Regions from separate parts of the Planococcus sp. TJ-301 genome, predicted to be linked through region 2. Evidence: riboswitches for the same ligand, from Rfam matches in the RefSeq annotation. Region 2 holds a riboswitch; the other holds the start of a gene.
What was found. Region 2 has a riboswitch for thiamine pyrophosphate ahead of thiT (energy-coupled thiamine transporter ThiT). Riboswitches for the same ligand answer to the same signal wherever they lie in the genome.
Positions count from the first base shown of each region.

Region 1: linked by a shared signal. The riboswitch ahead of AC4EHJ_RS02995 (YkoF family thiamine/hydroxymethylpyrimidine-binding protein) and the one ahead of thiT (energy-coupled thiamine transporter ThiT) in region 2 are both predicted to bind thiamine pyrophosphate.

Region 1 is NZ_JBZDOH010000001.1:590,237-602,280, reverse strand. Features, by position in the region: gene AC4EHJ_RS03045 (YjjG family noncanonical pyrimidine nucleotidase) at 1-95, shown strand, start outside; gene msrA (peptide-methionine (S)-S-oxide reductase MsrA) at 136-663, opposite strand; gene AC4EHJ_RS03035 (LCP family protein) at 814-1,764, shown strand; gene AC4EHJ_RS03030 (AI-2E family transporter) at 1,821-3,008, shown strand; gene AC4EHJ_RS03025 (sporulation protein) at 3,072-3,485, shown strand; gene AC4EHJ_RS03020 (GNAT family N-acetyltransferase) at 3,612-4,433, shown strand; gene AC4EHJ_RS03015 (hypothetical protein) at 4,491-4,955, opposite strand; gene AC4EHJ_RS03010 (energy-coupling factor transporter transmembrane component T family protein) at 5,168-5,926, opposite strand; gene AC4EHJ_RS03005 (ABC transporter ATP-binding protein) at 5,907-7,343, opposite strand; gene AC4EHJ_RS03000 (ECF transporter S component) at 7,330-7,911, opposite strand; gene AC4EHJ_RS02995 (YkoF family thiamine/hydroxymethylpyrimidine-binding protein) at 7,904-8,503, opposite strand; TPP riboswitch at 8,597-8,703, opposite strand; gene AC4EHJ_RS02990 (hypothetical protein) at 8,995-10,020, shown strand; gene AC4EHJ_RS02985 (M6 family metalloprotease domain-containing protein) at 10,272-12,044, shown strand, end outside.
Region 2 is NZ_JBZDOH010000005.1:44,822-56,865, forward strand. Features, by position in the region: gene AC4EHJ_RS16015 (M20 family metallopeptidase) at 1-909, opposite strand, end outside; TPP riboswitch at 1,057-1,156, shown strand; gene thiT (energy-coupled thiamine transporter ThiT) at 1,252-1,827, shown strand; gene map (type I methionyl aminopeptidase) at 1,910-2,659, shown strand; gene AC4EHJ_RS16030 (TspO/MBR family protein) at 3,071-3,802, opposite strand; gene AC4EHJ_RS16035 (M3 family oligoendopeptidase) at 4,018-5,820, shown strand; gene AC4EHJ_RS16040 (GNAT family N-acetyltransferase) at 5,822-6,370, shown strand; gene AC4EHJ_RS16045 (DinB family protein) at 6,455-6,928, shown strand; gene AC4EHJ_RS16050 (beta-class carbonic anhydrase) at 6,996-7,559, opposite strand; gene mreBH (rod-share determining protein MreBH) at 7,758-8,765, opposite strand; gene AC4EHJ_RS16060 (aminopeptidase) at 9,565-10,797, opposite strand; gene AC4EHJ_RS16065 (carbohydrate kinase) at 10,945-12,039, shown strand; gene AC4EHJ_RS16070 (pseudouridine-5'-phosphate glycosidase) at 12,036-12,044, shown strand, end outside.

The DNA of each region.
Region 1 (12,044 bases), on a different contig from region 2:
CGCTAGGCAAGCCCAATGGCACTGCGGTCCAGCCGACGCATGAAATCCGATGCTTGTCGGAACTCCAAGAAATCGTCAATGGAAAAATGGAATAAAAAAAGGCTGATGACATGCATCGGCCTTTTCTTTGAATGCTTATTTATCTTCTTTCCAGGCCGCTTCAAGAAATTCATCGCGTCCTGAGTCGGCGCGGTCTTCCTTGTAATGCGCAGGATTTTTCTTATAATAATCCTGGTGGTAATCTTCTGCTGGATAAAATGGTGCGGCGTCGAGAATTTCGGTGACAACCGGCTTTTTAAAACGTCCGCTCTCATCGAGCGCTTGTTTTGATTGTTCGGCTAGACGGCGCTGCTTGTCGGTATGCACAAAAATAGCAGCGCGGTAGGAAGAGCCGCGATCCTGGAATTGGCCCTCGTTATCGGTCGGGTCTATTTGCTGCCAAAAAATTTCAAGCAGCTGTCCATAGCTGAATACTTCCGGATGGAATGTGATTTCGACCACTTCAAGGTGTCCGGTCGTACCGGATTTCACTTGTTCATAAGTAGGGTTTTCGACGCTGCCGCCGCTGTATCCGGAAACGATGCTCTCGATGCCTTCAAATTGGTCGAATGGCTTGACCATGCACCAGAAGCAGCCGCCTGCAAATGTTGCTTTTTCTGTCATAATGGGGTGGCTCCTCTCAAAGGGAATAAAAAAATCTTACCATTCACACTGTTAGACGACAATTTATATGTTTATAATGGGATTGCCGAAACTTCTACGGATGAAAAGTCGTCATATGTTAGGCAAGAAACAGAAAGGAATGTGTTTATTATGCAAGAAGAAATACAGCCGGCCAGAAAAGAACGGCGCAAAAAAAAGCGGCTGCGGTTCCGCGGCATCCTTTTATTGCTGTTCATCACGCTGCTGGCAGCAGGAGTATTCATGTTTATGCAATACCAGAGCGGATATAAACTAGCTGAAGAAAATACAGAAATCGAGCCGGTAAACTTTGATGGTGACCCGGAAAATCCGGATTACACGAATATCCTGGTGATGGGCGTCGATTCCCGCGGAGAAGAACAATCCCGTACAGATACGATGATGCTGCTGTCTCATAATAAAAAAACTGATGAAGTGAAATTAGCATCGTTCATGCGTGATGTTTATGCGGATATCCCCGGCTATCAATCGTATAAATTGAACACAGCCTATTATTTGGGAGGCGCAGACTTGCTTGCAGATACGCTCCGTTCAATGTTCGGAGTGGAAATCCATCATTATGCGCTGGTCGACTTCGCGAATTTTGAACAGATGGTGGATATTGCTGCGCCAAATGGCGTCGAAATCGATGTTGAAAAGGACATGTCCGAAAAAATCGGCGTCACCCTCGAACAAGGCGTCCATGATTTGAATGGCAAAGAGTTGCTTGGCTATGCCCGTTTCCGTTCCGACAATGAAGGTGACTTTGGGCGCGTGCGCCGCCAACAGCAAGTCTTGGCGGCGATGAAAGATGCTGTTATCAGTCCAGTGGCAATCCCGCAATACCCTAAACTAGCGGGTGCTGTCAGAGGCTATGTACAGACCGATATCTCCACAGCCGACCAAGTGAAGCTGGCAGCCAAGCTGGCCCTTAAAGGCGGCGGAGACTTGGAACGCCTGACAGTTCCTGTAGAAGGAAGCTATAGCTATGGGAGCTATTCACACGCCGGATCGGTGCTTGATATCGATGTTGAAGGGAACAAACAAGCACTTTCTGAATTTTTGTCACAGCCTTTGAATTAAACTTTCTGATAATATGCTAAAATTAAATTGAACTTTATCAGAAAGTAGGAATTTTCGTGGCGCCTGACAAGCAATCTTTTTTTTCGACCAACTTCATCCGGTTTTTGGGTGGAACGAATACCTTGTTCTCATTAATTGCACTGGTACTTCTCGGAACAGTCATTTTCATCTTCCGGGAAGTGTCTTTTATCTTCCATCCCCTCAGTGTCTTTATGAAGACAGTTGTGCTGCCGGTGGTTTTGGCGTTGATATTCTACTATTTGCTGCGGCCCATCCTGCGCCTGCTGGTGGAAGCCAAAATTCCTCGGATCGGCGGGATTGCCATCATCTTTCTTGGGGGTGCAGGAATCCTAACGCTGATCACAGTGCTTGTGCTGCCATTCTTGCAAGAGCAGTTTCAGACTTTGGTCATGGAGTTCCCAACTTATTTCATGGATCTGCTGACGGCTCTGGATGGTTTTCTCCGAACATCGGTTGTCGGCGACTATTACAGCGGCTCTAGTTTTGACATTGAACAATTGATGGCTACACTGCCTGCAAATGTTTCCGATACGCTGCAATCCGTCGTAACGGGCATTATTTCGGGAATCACCGGTTTTATCTCGACGATTACCAGTGTCATTTTGTCGATTGTCATCGTTCCGTTCATTTTGTTTTATTTGCTGAAGGATGGCGATAAGCTGCCGGGATATTTCGTCAAGCTGCTGCCGCCGCGTTTCCGAGACGATACCCGGGAAGTGCTGAGCGAAGCAGACAAACAGCTTGGCGCATACATACAGGGCCAGTTGATCGTCGCGTTCTGCATCGGGGTCATGGTCTACATCGGATTTCTGATCATTGGCATGGAGTATGCATTGCTGCTTGGTGTCCTGGCGATGGTCACCAGTGTCGTGCCGTATATCGGACCGGCTATTGCCATCGCGCCTGCCGCAATTATTGCGCTCGTGACTTCGCCGTTCATGCTGCTCAAACTGGCGGTCGTCTGGACCGTCGTGCAGCTTGTTGAAGGCAATCTGATTTCGCCGCAGGTCATGGGCAAGACAATGTATATTCATCCCGTGACGATTATATTCGTGCTGCTGACTGCTGGTTCGCTTTTCGGCATTGCCGGGGTCATTCTCGGCATACCGATGTATGCTTTGCTCCGGGTGCTGGTCAGCCATTTCTACAAATTATTCAAGCGGCGCTATAACCGCCATGAATCCAATCTTGAAAATCAATACGATTACACAGAACTGAATTGAACGGTTTAACGGTATTTCTTTCGTGGTATAGAATACTTACAAAAAGTTGGAGGTCTCCATTTTATGAATTTCAAAAAATTCCTTAGTTCGGTAGGCATCGGTTCCGTGAAAATCGACACTGTAGTCGAGAGACCGAATTTAATTGAAGGCGAAACACTGAATGGTACGATATATTTTGAAGGCGGCGACAGCGATCAGGAAGTTGAATTTATTGAACTTCAAGTGGTGGCACAGATTGACGAGTACCGCGAAGACAGCGACTTTCAGATTATCGAGAAAGTGATTACAAAACAGACGCTGGAATTTTTCGGAACAGTGAAATCAAAAGGAACGGTCATGCAGCAATTTGACATTGTTCCAGATGATCGCTGGATTTTGGACAATCCGAAAGCGAAATTGCTGCTGCGTACAATCGTGCACATCCAAAACGGAGTCGATGCACAAGATGAAGATGAAATCAGCTATACACCGCAATAATAAATTTCAAACTGAGAACGGCATCCAAATTGAATAATGATTTGGATGCCGTTTTTCTATTTTGCCGATGGAGTGATTGAAAGAGAAGACTAGCGGATTTAATGTAAAGAAGGGTGGAGGCTACCGATGGAATGGGGACATAACAAGGAAACATCAAAAAAGATTGAGGACATTAAAAGAAAAGGGACTCAGGCATATTTCAAAGAATACCAGCAGCAAAGCCCTTCGTTTACAGGTGAATATTTGGTGTTGAAAGGCAAAGGCGATGTGTTTTGTTCAGGGGATTCCTGCCATGGGCTCGGCTTCGGAACAGGTGAGAGACTCGCATCTGCTGACATCGATGAAATGGAAAATTTTGTACGTAAAAAAAGAACTGATTTCTCGCTTTTCTTGGAAATAACACCATATGCGGATGAAAAGCTCATCAAGCGGCTACAATTGCTCGGCTATACATTTGACCATTTTCTGAACGTCTGGCTTATTGATTTGCACCTATGGCAGCCCAGAAAAGTCCAGGGGGATAGCGAGGCAATCGTCGAGAAAGTGGACGATGAAAATGTCCATGTATGGGCATGGGCGGTAGCGCTAGGTATTTCTGACGACGATTATCAATCGGAAGTCGCGGTCGAATCGGTTAAGTCATTTTGGCAAGTTGAAAACAATACGGCTTTCCTGGTAAGGGAAAATGGGGAATGCACGGGTGGGGGATGCATGGCAATAGACGGTGAGCTGGCGGAATTGTTCATGACCGCGACGCTGCCTGCCAAAAGGGGTAAAGGCTATCAGGCTTTGCTGATCGAAGAGCGTCTTCGGTATGCGAAAGCAGCAGGATGCACACACGCCACAGTTACAACAAAACCAGGGACATCTTCAGCGCGCAACGTCAGACGCAGTGGTTTTCAATTGGCCTATGACAAAGCAGTGCTGCGCAGCCCGCGCTTGGAATGAATGTAAGGGGAAAAAAGCCGACAGCGAGAAGTTCTCGCTGTCGGCTTTTCGGTTTATTTAATGCCAAGGGATGTCGTAAAGCAATTTTGCGCATAACACTTTGAATTGTCGGCCTGGATAGGTGTTTTCCATCAATTCGATCAGTCGGCTGCCAGCCTCCGCGGCATCCTCGAAACGCTTGTATGGCTCCATGTTCATGCGCTTAGAAAACATAAAAGGAGCGGAAGGATTGTACTTAACGAATAAAAAAATTATGTAAACTTCCATTTTTGAATGTTGCAGAAAAAAGGCTGGCTCAATCAGCAGCTCGTTGTCAGGGAAGTAACAGACTTTTTCTTTTTCAATAATGCCAATGCGCTTCATGGCCCATAAATTAGTATAGCCAATTGAAATCTCAACAGAGGCGCGCTCCATCATCTGGGACATATCACGTTCGAACAATTTAAAGGAGTCTTGGCGGTTAGTCATATAAATAAGGTAGACTCGGTCGTCTTTTTCATCGAGCAATTGGATTTCGTGCATCAAAGACACCTCCAAAACGGGTTTTGTTATCTATACCCATAAATGCAAAAATCCGAACAAACAGTTTTAAATCATAGAAGAAAGCAAAAAACATATAGAAAATCTTTGAAAATTGTAAATGTATATAACTACATAAGGTAATTTTAAAAAACCTAGAACGTCTACAAGAAAAAACTGAAAAGCGGCCTGCAACATGCAAGCCGCTGACTTACTTATTTATTCAGTAAAGCGCCGAAGATGCAACTTGCAGCCAAAAGGGCGACAAAAAGAAGTGAGAACCAATAATCACTCGGTTTTATCGTTATCGGGCGAAAATAAGATGTGCGTGCTTCACCGGTAAAACCGCGGGCTTCCATAGCAAAAGCGGCGCTTTCGGCTTTCCTGACAGAACCGGCAAGGGTCGGAATAAGCATACGGGAAATCGAAGTGAGGCGGTGCCATCTGCTATTTTCCTTTGAAAAATTTCTCATTTCATGAACCTGCTTTATCTGCATGAATTCATCTTTTATAAGCGGCAGGAAATGGTAGCCCACCAGAACGCTGTAAGCCAATTTAGGTGATAACTTCATTTGCTGCATAAGACTCATGACAAAATTTACAGGCGCAGTAGTGAAAGCGAACATGAGAGACAGCACGGAAAACGCCAGCACCCTCAAGGAAAGGGACAATGCCAAATTTAGTTGTTGATCGGTGATGTCAAAAAAACCGGATGACCAAATAATCGTTCCACTAGAAGACCGGCCAAAAACGAGGGTGGTCCATAAGTAGCCGAATGAGCCAAGTGTAAAAGGCAGCATGCAAACCAACCACAATTTCCAATTCGTACGGCTGAATACGATTTGTAATAATACAATGCCGCCGCAAAATATTAACGGAGTCCAAGGGTTGAAAAAGAAAGCCATCACGATCATCGACAAAGTAACAATGCCGAATTTAAATGAAGGGTTCATGTCATTCAAAAGATGCTTCATTGATTGAAGTTCCTTCCGGAGGCAATAAATGATGCGCCAACAGCAAGTCATTCCGCTTCCATAAGTCCGCCGCGGAATACTTGCCGGTCATCGACCCATCTTTCAGCAGCAGCAAGGAATCAGCGACCGCCAAAGCGAATGTCATGTCGTGCGTGACGATTAAAAATGCTGTCCCTTCTGCAGCCCGCTGCCGGATTAAATCATATAATTCCTTAAGCGACTCGGCGTCTTGTCCGGCTGTCGGTTCATCCATAAGCAGAATTTGCCGCTTGTCTGCAAGCATTGCGCCAATCGCAACACGCCGTTTTTGGCCGTGGCTCACCGAAAATGGATGCGAATCCGCGATTGCAGTGAGATTTAGCCGCTCCAACAGAAGTTTGATTTCCTGCAGCGAAGAGATTCCCGAATACGCCAATTCCTGAGTGACGCTCTGCGTCAAAAACATGAACTCGGGAGATTGAGGCACATAGCCTGCCCGGGAAATAGCCTGTAAGGTGCCTACCGGCTGGTGAATGCCGCATAATGCTTTTAAAAGCGTTGTTTTCCCGCTGCCGTTCGGACCTGCGACAACCACCACTTCGCCGAGTTTTAATGAGAATGACAGGGGGAAGAGACGTGTTTTGCCATTGATTTCTACTGCCAAATGATGAACGGAAAGTGCTTCTTCTGCCAATTTCTTATAAAGCCGCGAAGGAAATTGTAGGGCCGGGACTGCCACCGGCGGACCATCCGCGATTAACCGGCCGTCTTTGTCGAGCCTGATTTCTCGATCGAAGAAAGCTTCCCAGTTTGCCAGCCTATGTTCGACAGCAATGATTGTCAGGTGTCGATGTTGCTGTAATCCGTCGAGCCAGCGGACGAAATCGCGCGCAGTCAAAGGATCAAGATGGGATAATGGTTCGTCTAGCAAGAGCACTTCCGGATCCATGATCAACGCGCAAGCGACAGCGACACGCTGTTTCATGCCGCCGGATAAGCTATGGATTTTGGAATGTCTCCACTTGGTTAAAGACGTCAAATCTAGGATGTCCGCAATCTGCTTTTCCATGTCAGCGAAAGGAATATGAAGGTTCTCCAGCGTAAATGCCAATTCCTCTTCGACTGTCGGCATGCAGAATTGAGAGTTGGGATCCTGAAACACTGTAGCAATCCGGCGATTGATTTCTCCAGGGGCGTAATCCTCCGCATTTTCTCCGAACAACTTGATTTCTCCGCTGACGATGCCATCGCAATTGAGCGGATAAAGGCGGTTCAGCAAATACATTAACGTACTTTTGCCGCAGCCGCTCGGCCCGCAAACGATGATGCGTTCTCCCTGATGGATAACAGCTGATACATTGTTCAATACCGTTTTACCGCAATCCGGGAAGCGGAATGACAGATCATTTAATCGAATAACTTCCTCAGGCACCCGCATCACCTTTGCTGCTGCGGGAAATTGCATAACCGCGCAGCGAACCAGTTGCGAGGAGACCATCGGCAATATATTTGCCGCCGATTCCTGCAATCACCATGCCGCTCAAGACACGCAATGTGAACATCAAAGCGACAAATGACGGATCGAGTGCTGCATACCCCGATATGAAATAGCCATAGACGAAACTGAACACAGCAGATCCTGCGCCGGCAAGCATCAATACTGCCAAGTTGAAATGCCTGTAACGCGTGACCGCAAATGCTGCTTCTGCACCAAGACCTTGAATGAGCCCTGACAAGATGAGACGTGGTCCGACCGCATTGCCAAGAAGGACTTCTATTAACGCCGCCAATGTTTCAGGCAGAACGGCAGCCCCAGGTTTGCGAATAATGTACATCGAAATGATGGATACGATAAACCAGATGCCGAACATCCATTCATACGCGATCGGTCCGATAATGCCCGCCCAAATATTGCCGAAGTGGATAAATAAGAGATAAACGATGCCAAAGACAACGCCGAACAGTGACATCAAGACGATTTCTTTCAATTTCCAATCTTTAAGCACCGCTGCCACCTCCGTGAGAAGGGCTGTTTATGCTCAAAGCGACTGTCATCACTAGGTGTGCGTTTTCGGTAGAGCGCGCATTGGTAAACGCTTCTTCGTAAAAAGCGAATACATCATGGATATCGCCATGGATGCCGCTCGCATAATGCATGGAGTCATTAAAGACGCCACGCTCTTTCGCACGTTCGACTTCCCGGTAGATGATTTCCATATAATCTGGAGTGTTCATGGGATAAAGCGCAAATTGCGAAGATACATATTGCTTCGACGTGTCGATGTTCAACAAAGTATCTTCTTTGTCCAAATAGGCGTCTCCGGCAGAATCCCCTGGGCAGCCGAGAGAAAACGTGCCTGACATGGCGACATGCACGCCCGTCTTACCAGCATGGAGCGCTATCGACTTTGCCGTATTGAAGACGTGGAGCTGCCTGCCGCGGATGACGGTCGAAACATCGTCGGTGTGCATCCAGACATTTGAGGTATCGGTTTCCCGCAACGCCCCTTTGATGACTTGGATGAAATCCCCGGCCATCGGATGCAAAGAAAAGCGAAATCCGACAATCGGGCTGGTGCCGCATTGAAATGGTTCCATATAAAAAATCCTCCTTAAAAATATACACAAAAAAGGCCGCATCCGCGAAGATGCAGCCACAATTTCATGTATGAAATCCAGAAAGGATTGGGTCAGAAATGCGCCACACTTCCTCACGCAGGTCCTAACCTGATCGAGTTATAAGGGATCGAAGCTTGCGCTTGCATCTCAGCTAAAATTAAGCACCCCTAGTGCAGAAAACGGTATGCAGTTTTTTTGTGCCGGGTTTTCCCGATGGGTTCAGTTTAGCGGAAGGTTCTGAAGAAGTAAAGAGGGGATGGAAAGATTTTTTAATATATATTTGATGAGATGTATTGTTTATCATGCCAATGATTGGTATCATAAAAATACTGCAAGTTTGTTATAAATGTAAAAATTATCTTATTTATTCCTTGTCTAGTGCAATATTATTGTTATACTATAAGATTTTTATATTTTTTTATTAATGAACCCCTACATTTTAGAGTGTTTTATTTATTGGGAGGAAGAACATGCGATATCGTGATATAAGTCTGGATGAACTAGAAGAAATTGAACAAGAGCTGCATTTGAGCGAAGAAAGCAGAAAAGGGTTGTTGAATTACACGAAAATCGAGATTTATGATGCGATGCATACGCATTTGTCGATTCTTAGCAAAGACGATAACGACTACCTCGATTATTATACATATATAAAGAAAAAATTGGTGTGTTATTTGCTGCGCTATAGTTCCAGCGTCCATGGAAGCACCACACAAGAACGTGTAAAAGCTGAAAAAGTTTTGAAAAGAGTGCAAAGCTACGATCGGAAAAATCCGATTGTTTCTTATAGATTAGGCTGCCTGGCTTATCTGCAAAAAAAATTCAGCGAATCTATCGGCCATTTCCAGAAGGCGTTGGATTTTCAGAAGAGTTACAGCGATGGGGCGTTCTTGCTCAGCACGGAACAAATTAATCGAGTGGTCTTGTACTTGTCGAATTGCTCGCTGCATACTGCATGCCAGACCTTGGTCATCGGTTCAGAGAATGGGCAGAACGAAGGATCGGGCAATCCGATTTTTGCCGATTTTTTCACTCAACTCAGCTATAACGAAGGCATATTGAAATCCCAAGCGTACCGCATGACGACATTGGACGGCACCGAATATTGTTCAATCGATGAATGCATAGAGACGTGCAGCTCAGCGCCTAAAGATACCCTAATGCTATTTTTTGGAGATACAGGAACAGAGCTCCACTTTAACGGCATCAAGGAGGCATTGGCTGCGCCTCAAGCACATGTATTGCGCCATCTGCTGTTGAATGCGCACCAGCTGAAAGCAGTAACCCCAGTATGCTTGAAAGACTATTTCCTGGATAGCCATGTTATCGGAGGAGCGTCGAAGCATGCGCTGGAACCGGTGATGGAAAACTTGAATACATTATTAACTGAACTTGAAACACAAATCACGATCAACGAAACAAACGGCGGGTATCAATTGGACGGTTCATTCGAGTACATCTTGATGGACCGGGCTGATGAACATCTAGCGGATTAATGAATAATAGCAAAGCTGCTCCAACGGCCATTAAATGGCCTTTGGAGCAGCTTTTTTCTTTGGCGAAGTGAAGAATTTCCGGCAAATGGAAGGCTCCAAGAATGCTGAATGCGATATTGCTTCGGGTTCCGAATAAAACACGCAAAAAGAGCTATGTTATTAATTTACAATAGATACATACTACCTATTCCAAATATACTGAATTATTTATACAATTTACCAGTACCATAAAACGTTTAGGGGGTCGAACAATGTTAAAAGTCTTGTCTACATCAGCTTTAACACTTGCTTTAGTCGGCGGCGCAGTTTTTGCTGGAGTGAATTCCAATGGCTCAACTGCCGAAAGGGTCAGCCACCAAAGTGAACTGAGCTTAGCCCATCATGTCGGAGCTTCTCCAGAACTGTCTGAAAAAGCTAAAGAGCTTGGCATTGATCTGTCAAAAGCAGATCCAGCAGAAAAGTTAGTGAACAAAGGGGAGAAGTTCCAAGCACCCGGCGACAACCACGTTGCTTATAACCAAACAGAAGGTGACGTACCAGTTCTTGTGCTTCTGGCGAAATATAAGGAAGGCGATGAGCCGATCGGTGATATGCCGGGGCAAGTGCCTGCAGGTTATTACGAAGATTTGATATTCGGTGATGAATACAATCCGTATGAATTGGAGCAATTCAAGCAATACGCAGAATATAACGGAGTGAAAGTACCGACTGACCGGACGATGCAAAATGTTTATAAAGAGTCGAGCAACGGAAAAGTGAATCTTGTCCGCAAAGAAAATACGGATTTTGCTTGGGTAGAATTGCCAAAAGGAGCTTCTTATTATTTGGATCAAGAAGGGACGTATGCTGAAAACGGCAAGTACGTTCTGGGCAACGCAAATGGCGATGCGCATACGGGTGAATTTGTCCGTGATTTATTGGCAGCGGCTGACAGCGAAATTGACTTTTCTAAATACGCAGTGGACGGTGAAGTGCCAAACATTTTCGTGGTCCATGAAGGCACAGGTGCTGAATTCAGCAGTGACCCGGCACAGTTCTGGTCGCATAAATGGAGCTTGCTGAGCGCGCTGTACTATGGCAAATACTATGAAACTGGGAAGCCGGCAGATGTCTATGCAGGCATGGACCAAGGGGCCTGGATCGATAAAACCGTCAAAGAAGATATGACGTATGACGGAGTGCTTGTAGACAACTATAACATCCAGCCTGGAATCGGAGGCAACGTGGCGGGCTATGACGCCGCTACAGACTCATACGACAGCAAACTTGCAACTGGGCCATTCCCGGCACAGCCAGGGGTTTACGCCCATGAATTTGGCCATGCTCTCGGATTGCCGGATTTCTATGATACTGTCTACTCATCAGAAGGTGTAGGCAATTACTCCATGATGGCTGGTGGATCATGGATGCGCTATCCAAATGCGGCAGCTTATTCAGGAAATTCACCGACGCTATTTGACCCGTTCTCTAAAGTTTTCCTTGGTTGGGCAGATCCAGTAGAGGTAGCGCCAGGCGCCGCACAGACGATTACGTTGCCGCCGATCAACGAAGCAGCATCTGACAACGGCATCGTCAAAATGGAAGTTCCGGGTTCAAATGGAACCGAATACTTCTTATTCGAAAACGTGCAGCAAAAAGGATTTAACCAAGGTTTGATCCGCCAAGGCGAAGATGCACATGGATTGTTGGCATGGCATGTTGATGAAAATGTCATCAATCTTTACCAAACTGCCGGATTCCGCCCGAACAATGTAGAAAACTGGATGAACAAGCGCTATCAGTACAACCAGTTCCAAATAGCTGCTGACGGTACAAAAGTGACCCATTATGGATTGTCCGTCCTGCAAGCGGATGGCAAATACGATTTGGAAAAGAACGAAAACCGTGGAGATGCTGCCGACTTCTTTAAAACAGGCGATGAAATCACACCTGTTTCAAGCAATGTCCATTCGGGATCGTATTATTTCTGGAAAGGCAATAATGCTACACCTGCTGATTCAGGAATTCACGTAACCGATATCGCC
Region 2 (12,044 bases):
CTGCCCAAACAACACAGGGGTCTCGCCTGTTGTATCTGAAATCGCTTTTTCCAGGGACTGGATGGAGCGGTTTTCTTTTGTGGTCGTCAATGCCGGCGTCGAGCCACTAGCTTTATATTCCATGTCTAGATTGAGCCGCTCTGCCAATTCTTTCATTTGGCGGACGATTTCCTCTTTGTCCTGGCCCGGCATGAAACGGATATCGTAGGACATTTCACAGATTTCCGGCACAACGTTATAACGGTCGCCGGCTTTGATAATCGGGAGATTTACTGACGGCTGCTCGTAATATTCCGTCGACTCTTTGCGGAACGGCAGGTCGGACATTCCTGCATGGAATTTCATCGCGGATTCAATGGCATTGATTCCTTCCCAAGGACGGCTGCCATGCGCTGGTTTGCCTTTGAACGTCAGATCCATGCGCAGAATCCCTTTTGACTGCAGCCCGATTTTCAATCCAGTAGGTTCGCCGCAAATGACAAAGTCTCCGGTATAGCCTTGTTCAACGAGCCATTTCGACGTGTTGCGCCCACCGATTTCTTCATCTGTAACAATATGAAGCTGCACGATCCGGTTCAATTTAGAGGCGTCCAATTCGACGAATGCCTGCATCATGGCGGCGACTCCCGCTTTCATGTCCGCAGACCCACGTCCGTAAATGCGTCCGGCTTTTTCAATAGGCACATATTGTTCCGGATGCCCCGGCACAACATCGACGTGGCCATTCCAGATGAGGGTTTCCGTGCCTTGGCCTTTGATGGCTGTCAACATCTTATAGCCGTTGTTATCGTGGACCTTTACGTCCTGGCCATTCTTCTCGAGCCATCCCGCACAATATTCGAGCGCTTCATTTGCCCCTTCTTTCGTATCGCTTTGGATCTTAATCAGTTCTTTCAAAAGCTCGATCATAATATTTTCAGCAGCAGTTGTTCCTGCTGCCTCCACCACCTTTCTTGAATTTCTCGCTATATACCTGTTACCCTGCTGACGCTGCTTGAAACAGGTTTGCATTCAAGAATGCGCTTGTGTACAATACAAGTGTAAGATAATAATTGTATACACCACAAGGGGAGCTATTTGCTGAGAGTGAACGTTCTGTTCTTACCCTTTGAACCTGTAAGTTAACACTTGCGCAGGGATGTGGATGGAAACCTGCCCTTACGCGGCGCCAGGATCTATCCTGGCGCCGCTTTTATATGGTTTTGATTCGCGGCCCTTCTGGTGATGTGCACAACACATAAGGAGGAAGCTATGAGAAATTTACGAGTGATTTTAATGATGGAAATCGCGATTTTCGGTGCGTTGGGCTTTGTGCTCGACTTTATCGCGTTCAAAATGCCGCAAGGGGGCTCTGTCAGCCTGGTGATGATTCCAATCGTCCTGATGGCTTTCCGCAGAGGCGTCCTTGCTGGTGTATTGACGGGCGTGCTGGTCGGGCTGCTGCAAATAGTGACGGGTACGGTCTCCGTGACGCCGCTGTCTTTCGGCTATGTCGTGCTGCAGGTCATCCTGGATTACCTGGCGGCTTATGGCGTCGTTGGCTTGGCAGGAATTATGCGCGGAAGATATTTGAGAGCGGCTGAAAAAAAACGCACTGGACAGATGGTGTCAGCTATCATAGCCGGAGTGCTGCTCGGCTCGTTATTGCGATATGCCATGCATGTGGTGACAGGCATCTTGTTCTTCGGCATGTTTGCGGAAGGCAATGTGCTTGTCTATTCAGCAGTCTATAACGCGACTTATATGATTCCAGTATTCCTGTTGGCAGCATTTGTCTGTTCGGCGCTGTTCGCTGCCGCTCCGAAACTGGTACACGCAAATCAATAATAAAAGGGGGGACTATTGTTGTGATAGTCCTCTTTTCTTATGGTATAATTTTTCATAGACAATTTGAAAGAAGGGTTATTCAATGATTGCTACTACTGAACAAGATATAGAAATGCTGAAAAAAGCCGGCCGTATGGTAGCCGAAATACGCGAGGCGATGAAGGCGGCGACAAAACCAGGAGTGACGACGAAAGAAATCGACGAACTGGGCGGCCGCCTGTTCGACGAACTAGGCGGCGTGTCCGGCCCGAAATCGGAATATGATTTCCCGGGATTCACGTGCATCAGCGTCAACGAGGAAGTTGCCCACGGCATTCCTGGCAGCCGCGTCATCAAAGAAGGCGATATGGTCAACATCGACGTATCGGGTTCTTTGGAAGGTTATTTTTCCGACACAGGCATCTCTTTTGTGGTGGGCGAAGGCCACGCTGAAAAAGAGAAACTGTGCGAAGTGGCTGCGTCCGCATTTGATTTTGCGATGACGAAAGTCAAGGCCGGCGCGAAGCTGAACCAGATCGGCAAAGCGGTCGAGCGCGAAGCGAAGCAGCAGGGCCTATTCGTCATCAAGAACCTGACAGGGCACGGCATAGGAAAATCGCTTCATGAAGCTCCTCAGCATATCTTGAATTATTACGACGCGTGGGAAAAAACCATCCTGAAAGAAGGTATGGTCCTGGCAGTGGAGCCGTTCATTTCACAGAAAGCCGAACACATTATCGAATCAGGGGATGGCTGGACTTTCATCACGCCTGACCAGTCGTTGGTGGCGCAGATTGAACACACTGTACTGGTGACAAAAGGCGAGCCGATTTTGCTCACTAAATTAGACTGAATGCCAAAAACGCACCGGATTTTATCCCGGTGCGTTTTTCTATGATTAAAAAGTAAAAAATCCTGGGTTTCAAATAAATCTAAGAAAGATATTCCGCAATACAGCCCCGCGGGAGTCGGAGGTGTTTTGCTCCATATCTTGAGATTTGCTGGAAACTTCAGCGAGCATATCTTTCATGTTTTTTGATAAAAGAAATGATTCTCTATTAAGAAATACCTTTGAATGAAGCGGAAGGCGGCGAGGGTAAACATACTGCTCCTGCATCGCTTCGCTAGCTTCGAGACATGAAAGTGCGCTGAAGCGAAATGAAAAGGCGTCAGAGAATTTTTAATAACTTCTAAATGAATCGAATCCACAAAAACAAAACCCGCACGGAATAAATTCCATACGGGTTTGTGATGCTTGTTCTTATCAAGCCCTTGTTAATGGCCGTTTTTTGATCAATAAGATACCTGTGAAAATGACGCCGCTCAGAAACAGCGAAGCCGTCGTCACTAGGAGTTCATCGGTGCCATGTTTTACAGCGATGCCGATGAATGCCCAGATGAAAACCGAAGCATAAGGAATGTCGTAATGGTGGAAGCGTATATGGAGCGCGAGAGCGGTTCCGACTGTCAGCATGATGACAACCCATAGCTGGTCGCTGAGGCCCCAGCCGCCCCAATTATAGTAAGTGAGCACGTAGCTGACGTTGGCGATGGTGGCGACGCTGATCCAGCCCAAATTGATGGATATCGGCAGGCGCCCGGTCCATGACCGGTCCTCGTTGCTGTACTGCAGATACAGCGCAATGAGTGAAATCAGGTAGCCGATCATTACAACAATCGTCCACGCGAAAAACTCATAATGCCAGAGCAGCAGCCAAATGATGTTAAAGGCGGCGCTTAATGTGAAAAATAATGTGACTTTATATGAAGGCAGCTCGCCCTTTTTCCAGCGCACCCAAAAACCGATGATCCAGGCAGCCAGCAAGATGTAAATAACGGACCAAATGGAAAATACATAGCCGGCAGGCGTAAACAGGACGGGCAGCCGATTGGAAATATCTCCGGTGTTCTGTCCATTCAGCGGCAGAATATTCGCCAAGGCATTAAGTATGACGACAGCTAAGAATGCCAGTGTCATCAGCAATATTCGAACCATAAGAGATCCCTCCTCTCACATAAGTATAACTGCCTGCGTTTCGTACAACAAACGGAATTTCCAAAAAAATCAATAAAACAAGTGCTTTGTGAAATCTTCGGACACTTTTTCGCACAAATTTCCAGTGGGTTCTACTTGAACAGATCCTTTGCCAACTGAATAATAATGGTATACTAATAAGTGTTTTTAGAAAATTTAGTTTACCAGGGGGAAAAATGATGACGGTGAAATTTCCAGAAGTCTGGGATTTGGATGTGCTTTTTCCGGACGGCAGCGATTCAGCGGAATTGCGATCACATATCAACGAAGCAGAAGCGGAATTAAAGCGATTTGAAACTACGGCAAAGCAATTCGAAGTGCCTTCTTCAGCAGCAGAGGCAGGGCGGATTGCTGCATTATTAGATGATGTGAAATCACTCATGCAGCAGCTCCGCCAATCGGGCGCTTTTATCGGCTGTCTGATGGCACAGAATACTGAAGATAAAAAAGCGGCCATCCTGCAGAGTGAGTCTGCGGCATTGTCGGCGCAGTTCCAATCCGCGTTGCAGAAAATTCAAAAAGAATTGACGAAAACAGAAGCAAGCGTCTGGACGCAGCTGCTGGAAACAGAAGAGCTTCATGAATTCAGCTTCGTCTTGAACGAGTGGCTGGAAGAAGCGAATATGCTGCTTTCCGAAAAAGAGGAGAACCTCATCACGGCGCTGAGCATAGACGGCTACCACGGCTGGAGCCAATTATACGACATGCTCGTGGGTGACATCAAAATTACGATGACAGTCGATGGACAAGAGAAAATCTTGTCGGTTGGCCAAGCCAATAATCTGAGTTCCCACCAAAATCCGGCTGTGCGCCAAGAATCGTATGACAAACTCGAACAGGCATGGACGGAAAAAGAAGACTTTTTTGCGAAAGCATTGAATTCAATTGCCGGTTTCCGTCTGGAAGTTTATAAAAAGAGAGGCTGGGACAATGTCCTTCAAGAGCCGCTTCATATGAACCGCATGAAGCAAGAGACGCTGGATGCGATGTGGGGAGCGATTGCAGATCACAAGCAGCCATTCGTCGAATACTTAGACCGAAAAGCCGAACTGCTCGGCAAAGATGGGCTTGACTGGTACGACGTTGATGCGCCGGTAACGGCCAGTACGCACCAATTCACATATCAGGAAGGCGCAGATTTCATTCTAGAGCATTTTGGAAATTTCGGTCCTGAACTGCAAAAGTTCGCTTTAAAAGCGTTTGAACAGGGGTGGATCGAAGCGGAAGACCGCCCGAACAAACGGCCAGGCGGATTTTGTACCGGACTGCCAATGACTGAAGAGTCTCGAATCTTCATGACCTACAGCGGTTCGATGTCAAACGTGGCTACGCTTGCCCATGAACTGGGACACGCTTTCCATACACACGCGCTCCGGCCAGTGCACCCGTTAAACCGTTCTTACGCAATGAACGTCGCTGAGACGGCTTCAACGTTTGCTGAGATGATTGTCGCGGACGCGGCTGTTAAAAATGCACAGTCAAAAGAAGAAAAAATCGCTTTGCTGGAAGATAAAGTCCAGCGCAGTGTCGCGTTTTTCATGAACATCCATTCCAGATTCTTGTTTGAAACGCGCTTTTATGAAGAACGCAAAAAAGGCGTTGTTCCAGCGAGCCGATTGAATAGCTTGATGGAAGAAGCGCAAAAAGAAGGGTTTGCCGGCGGATTAAAATCGACCCATCCGCATTTCTGGGCATCGAAGCTGCATTTCTATATTACGTATGTGCCGTTCTATAACTTTCCGTACACGTTCGGCTATTTGTTCTCGTTGAGCATTTATGCAAAAGCGCTGGATGAAGGAGCGGATTTCGAAGAGAAATATATGGCATTGCTCCGGGATACGGCAATTATGACCGCTGAAGACCTGGCGTTGAAACACCTTGGCGAGGATATTACGCAGCCGGCATTCTGGGAAAAAGGGATTGCCCTGTGCGTGAAGGACGCTGAGGATTTCAACGCTCTGACTTCATCTGTGGATTGATATGAAGCTGACATTCGAGGGACGCACTTGTTATATCCGGACCTTGGCAGTAGAAGACGCGGATGAAATTGTTCAGTTGCTGTTGCGCAACCGTGAATACTGGGCAATTTACGAACCGCGCCATCCGGACAGCTATTTCACAGCCATGGCGCAGCGTGAGAAAATCCGGGAATCCATTTACCAGTCACGGGAAAACCGGGAGTACAGTTTTGGTATTTTTGAATTGTCGACCAATAAAATGGTTGGCCACATTTCCATCTACGGCATTAAGCGGTTGCCGTTCCTGAGTGCCCTCGTCGGATACTCGATTGACGAGGCCACAACGGGCAAAGGCATCGCTACTGAAGCGGTCGGGCTTGTGCTGACATTCGGCTTTGAAGAGTTGCGGCTTCATCGTATTGAGGCGTACGTCTCGCCGCGGAATGCTGGATCGGTGCGAGTACTTGAAAAATCACGTTTTCAGCGCGAAGGCCTGCTTAAAGAATTTTTGTATATCAATGGCGAATGGGAAGACCATTACCAATATGCTTTGCTCGAAAGGGAGTTTTGAAAGGGCAAGGCCGCCTATAAAAAGTGGCGGAATGCACTTGCCCGCTGGTTCTGGCCATAGACAATACGAAAGGGAGGGTTCGACATGGATCGAAACAAACTTTTTGCCTATCACCAATGGGCGACCGCCGAATGCCTGAAGCATGTTCATTCATTCGAGGAAGATCTTTATGCACGGCCAGGGGCGAATTCATTCGCTTCGATAGAAGAGACGACAAAGCATGTCATCGGCGTCGAAAAACTTTGGCTGCAGCGAATGATGGGGATTCCGAAGCCGGCTTTCGAGAATTTTGATGTCTCAACTGTGGAAAAAGCCATTGAGGCTTTCAGCCTGCTGCACGCTGAAATGGATTTGTATTTTGCATCTCTCAATGAAGAACAATGGCAAGAGACGCTCGACTTCCGGAACATGCGCGGTATGGATTTCAGCAATACCCGGGAAGAGATGCTGTTCACGGTCATTAATCACGCTTCATACCATCGCGGGCAAGTGACTTCCTTTCTGCGCCAGTTCGGCCACAGTGGGATCCCACTTGATTATATTTATTTTAAAAAATAAACTGGCTGCAAAAAACCGCTAAGGGAACTTCCCTTAGCGGTTTTTTGATTTGAAAAACTAATGCAGTTTATTTTTTATTGCCGTCTACAATCAAGTCCAATTTGCCGGTGGTTGGGTCGATCACCAGACCGTGGACCGGGACAGCGCTATCCATTAACGGATGGTTCGTAACCATCTGGACACTGTGGCGAACGCTTTCTGTCACATCGTCAAAGCCCTGGAACCATTCTTCAAGGTCCACTCCGGAATACTTCATCATTTCAATGGTCTTTTCATCAATGCCCCGCGCTTTCATCTTGCTTAAAATCGACTGTGGATCGATTGCGGACATACCGCAATCGTAATGTCCGATAATATAGATTTCGTCTGCATTCAATTCATAAACTGCTACAAACAGGCTGCGCATGATTCCGCCGAAAGGGTGGTTGATAACAGCTCCAGCACTTTTTACGATTTTCACATCGCCATTTTTTAAGTTCATGGCTTTCGGCAGCATTTCAAATAGCCGGGTATCCATGCAAGTCAAAATGACGATTTTCTTATCAGGAAATTTTGTGGTGATGTATTGTTCATATTCTTTCTTCTCTACGAACTCCTGATTGTATTCCAAAATCTTTTCAAGCATCGACATGGTATATTCCTCCTTAAAGCTCTTTTCTCTAGTTTAGAACAAACGGCAATAAAAAACGACTGAAACTATGCTGGAAAAGTAAAAAAAATTAGGCTAAAAATTTAATATACCAATTGAAACAGTAAGTTATGCTGAACTTTCAAATTATCGAAATAGATAAAAAACCCGGAAGCTGAAAGCCTCCGGGCAGCGTTTAGATTAACGTGAAATTTTTTCGAGTTTGCTGAGCATAACAAGCGAACGGCCAGTGCCGATTGCAACAGACTCAAGCGGTTGTGGTGCAATGTGGACAGGAACAGAAATTTCTTGTGACAGCCATTGCTGCATGCCTTTCAGCAATGCACCGCCGCCTGAAATAACGACGCCTTGGTCGACGATATCGCCGGATAATTCAGCCGGGCAGTTTTCAAGGGTGGCACGGATGCATTCAAGAATTGATAGAAGCGATTCTTTCAATGTTTCCTGAATTTCAGTTGAAGTCAGCGTAACCACTTTCGGAAGGCCAGTCATAATATCACGTCCACGGATTTCCATGGTTTCTGATTTATGGGGAACGAGGGCATAGCCGATTTCTTTTTTGACATTCTCAGCAGTGCGTTCGCCGATCAACACGTTATAATGCTTGCGGACATACTGGATAATGTCTTCGTCCATGCGATCGCCGGCAACTTTTACTGTATTAGCAGATACGACACCACCGAAAGAAATGATGCCGACTTCTGTTGTGCCGCCGCCGATATCGACGATGACGCTGGCAATTGGCTCGCTGACTGGAAGGTCAGCGCCGATTGCTGCTGCTACCGGTTCTTCAATCAAGTGAACGGTTTTCGCGCCGCTTTGTTTAACTGCATCATGTATAGCTCGGCGTTCTACCGAAGTAGCGCCGCATGGCGTACAAACCATTACATTCGGTTTGCGGAAAGAAGTGCCCATTTGTTTAGCCGCTTTTTGCATAACCATTTTCAATAATTCAGTAGTGACATCGAAATCTGCAATAACGCCATCTTTCAACGGGCGTACTACACGAATCGAACCTGGTGTTTTACCAATCATGGCTTTTGCATCTTCGCCAATTGCGATAACGCGGCCAGTCTTTGTATCTAAAGCAACCACTGAAGGTTCATTTAAAATTATACCTTTTGATTTTGTGTATACTAAAATATTCGCTGTTCCTAAGTCAATTCCAATATCTGTTGAAGAAAACATACCTAAACTCCTCCTAATAATAAACAAGTACTATTTTGCATTTTACCATGTAAAAAATCCAGTAAAAAGAACGAAACAGAAAATGATACATAAGAAAGGTCTTATGTTGGAAAAGAAGCCATTTTATAGGGTATAAAGGCATGCAATGTAATGCTTATGTAAAGTAATTGATGTCGAAATGTAATAAATAAATTATATCAAAACAATAAAAAAATGCTTGTTTAATATGAAAGCTTAAAAAATTAACTATTTAAACTGATATTCCACAAAACAGCTATGTGGGTATTGACCCAAGCGTTGGGGGAAATGCCTTTGCAACAAAGTGTGGAGCATCGTAATGGAGTTTTGTCTCGAAGCTAGCGCAGCGATGCAACGGTTTTTCATGTCTCGAAGCTAGCGCAGCGATGCAGAGACAGAGACAGCGACAAGGGACAGGAGCAGCGCTTTTTCTAGCGACGAGGAGACTGAAGCTAGGCCCGTGGAAAGTGTCCACCTGAAGCGAACTGCACAATAAAAAGGGTTTTCATTAAAATAAAAAACACCACTTTCCAAGTAAGAAAGCGGTGTTTTTTATTAATATTTTTTTTCTGGAAGTGGATCAACGTGCTCTGCATCATGAGTATGAAGCTCTTTGCGCAAAAAGTACATCAAAGTGAAAAAGAACAAGAAGATTACAACCATAAACCCGAGGGTTACTGTAACGCCATATAACATAGTGATAACTCCTCTCTAAACTGTCATTATCAATATTTAGTATACATGATAAGCAAAGAAAAATTAAGTGTCGAATTAGCGATACTTAAAAAGCCCAGTTGCCGCCGCGGAAAACAGGCTCGCGCGTGCCGTCTTCAAGAATGCCGTCGATGTCCATTTCCTCAGAACCGACCATAAAGTCGACGTGCGTGATGCTTTGGTTCAAGCCGTGCGCCGTTAATTCATCCGGTGACATTGTTTTGCCGCCTTCAAGGCAGAATGCGTAGGCGCTGCCGATGGCAAAATGATTGGAGGCATTTTCATCGAATAATGTGTTATAGAACAAAATGTTCGAATCGGAAATCGGTGAATGGTGGGGCACAAGTGCCACTTCGCCTAAATGATGCGAACCTTCATCGGTTGCTACTAATTCCTTCAAAACTTCTTCGCCTTCGGCAGCTGTGACTTCAACGATGCGGCCGTCTTTAAATGTGATTTTGAAATCGTCGATGATATTGCCGCCATAGCTCAATGGTTTTGTGCTGGACACAAAGCCGTTGACGCCTGTTTTTTCAGGAACGGAAAAGACTTCTTCGGTCGGCATGTTAGCCATGAACTTATCGCCTTTTTCATTGATCGAGCCGGCCCCACACCATAGATGGCCTTTTGGAAGTGCTACTTCAAGGTCGGTTTTCGGTGAAGTATAATGCAATTTCGCGTATTTTTTACTGTTCAAGTAATCCACTTTAGTGTGAAGCAATTCATCGTGCTTGATCCATTCTTCCACAGGATTGTCGCGGTCAGCTCGCACTGCTTTAAAGATAGCATCCCATAAAGCATCGACTTGCTGCTCTTCTGGCAAATCGGAAAAGACCTTGGCAGCCCATGCTTTCGAAGGGGCGGCAACAACGGTCCAGCTGATTTTATCTGATTGTACATATTGGCGGTATTTGTTCAAAGCCGTACCCGTCGCTTTTTGGTTAGCTGCGATGCGCTTTGAATCGATGCCTTTCAATAGGTCCGGGCTTTGGGAAACGATGCTCATGAAAGCAGCGCCTCTTTCCGCAAGAATTTCACGCTCCTGCACTTTCCAGGCAGGGTAATCAGAAAATGAATCTTCCGGCGCCAATTCAAAGCGTACCCGTGTGATTTCATCGTCAAGCCAGTCGACATAAACTTGTTTAGCACCAGCTTCGTATGCTTTTTTTGTAACTACGCGGACAAATGGAGCTGCGTCCAATGCTGCAACTATGTATAATTCTTGATTTTTTTGGATGTTAACCCCTACATTTACTGCGAGTTCTGCGTAACGTGTCAGTTTCTGTTCAAATGATGTCAATTAGATCTCCCCCTTCATCCTTATCATTTTAGCAATTTTCAGATTGCCCTGGCAATGTTTTGGCAATAAAAGGACGAAATAAATAACTTGCAAAATAAATTATAAAAGTTTATATTATAAACAAATGTTTAATTAGGAGGTGGAATTGTGAACAGGAAGGAAATCGAAGTGCTGGAATTGATCCGGAAAAACCCATATTTATCCCAACAGGAAATGGCGGAGCAGTTGAGAGTTTCGAGGCCGACAGTGGCAAATCTGATTTCCGGATTGATCAAGCAAAGGAAGATCGCCGGACGTGCGTACATTCTGCCCGAAGAAGATACAGTAATCTGCATCGGGGGCGCGAACGTAGACCGTAAATTTCGCTTGGAGCATGCGGCGCAGATGGGTACTTCTAACCCGGCTAGCGTAAGCCGCAGCATTGGCGGTGTAGCGCGCAATATCGCTGAGAACCTTGGGCGCCTCGGCCATTCAGTGAAGCTCATGTCAATCGCAGGAAATGATCCGGAGTGGAACATGATAGAAGAAGCATCCAAATCATTTATGAACACCGAATTGACGAAATTGGACGACACTTTGTCGACGGGCACCTATACGGCAGTGCTGGAGCCCGGCGGTGAAATGGTTTTCGCCATGGCTGACATGGCAATTTATGATGCCATGACGCCCCAATACATCCGTCGCAGCGAACCAGACCTGTTATCGGCTAGTTTTATTGTCGCGGATTTGAATTGTCCGGCTGAAACACTTAAGGAAATCCATAAGCTGGCAAAGTCAAAGAGAATCCCTTTTGCTGTTATTCCGGTATCAGAACCGAAAATGAACCGCATGGGCAAAGATTTGATTGGCGTTACGTGGCTGATTTTGAACCGCGGAGAAGCTGGCCGCTTTTTGGGCAGTGATATTACAATAAAAGAGCAATGGGGGCAAGCAGCTGAAGAGCTGATGCGTCTAGGAGCTGAACATGTCGTGATCACTGGCGGCAAAGATGGCGTCATTGCTGGGGCAGGCGGCACTGTCCGCCATTATGCAGCACACCCAGTACTCGATATTGTAGAAGTGACGGGAGCTGGCGATGCATTTTCCAGCGGCATCATTCACAGTTACCTGGCTGGCCAGCCATTTGACAGCAACATTGAAGCAGGGCTTGCCAATGCGGCAAAAACCCTGCAAAGCGCATTGACCGTGCGCAGCGATTTATCCGCTGAACAATTACAGCGAGAACTGGAGGAACTAACATGACAAAA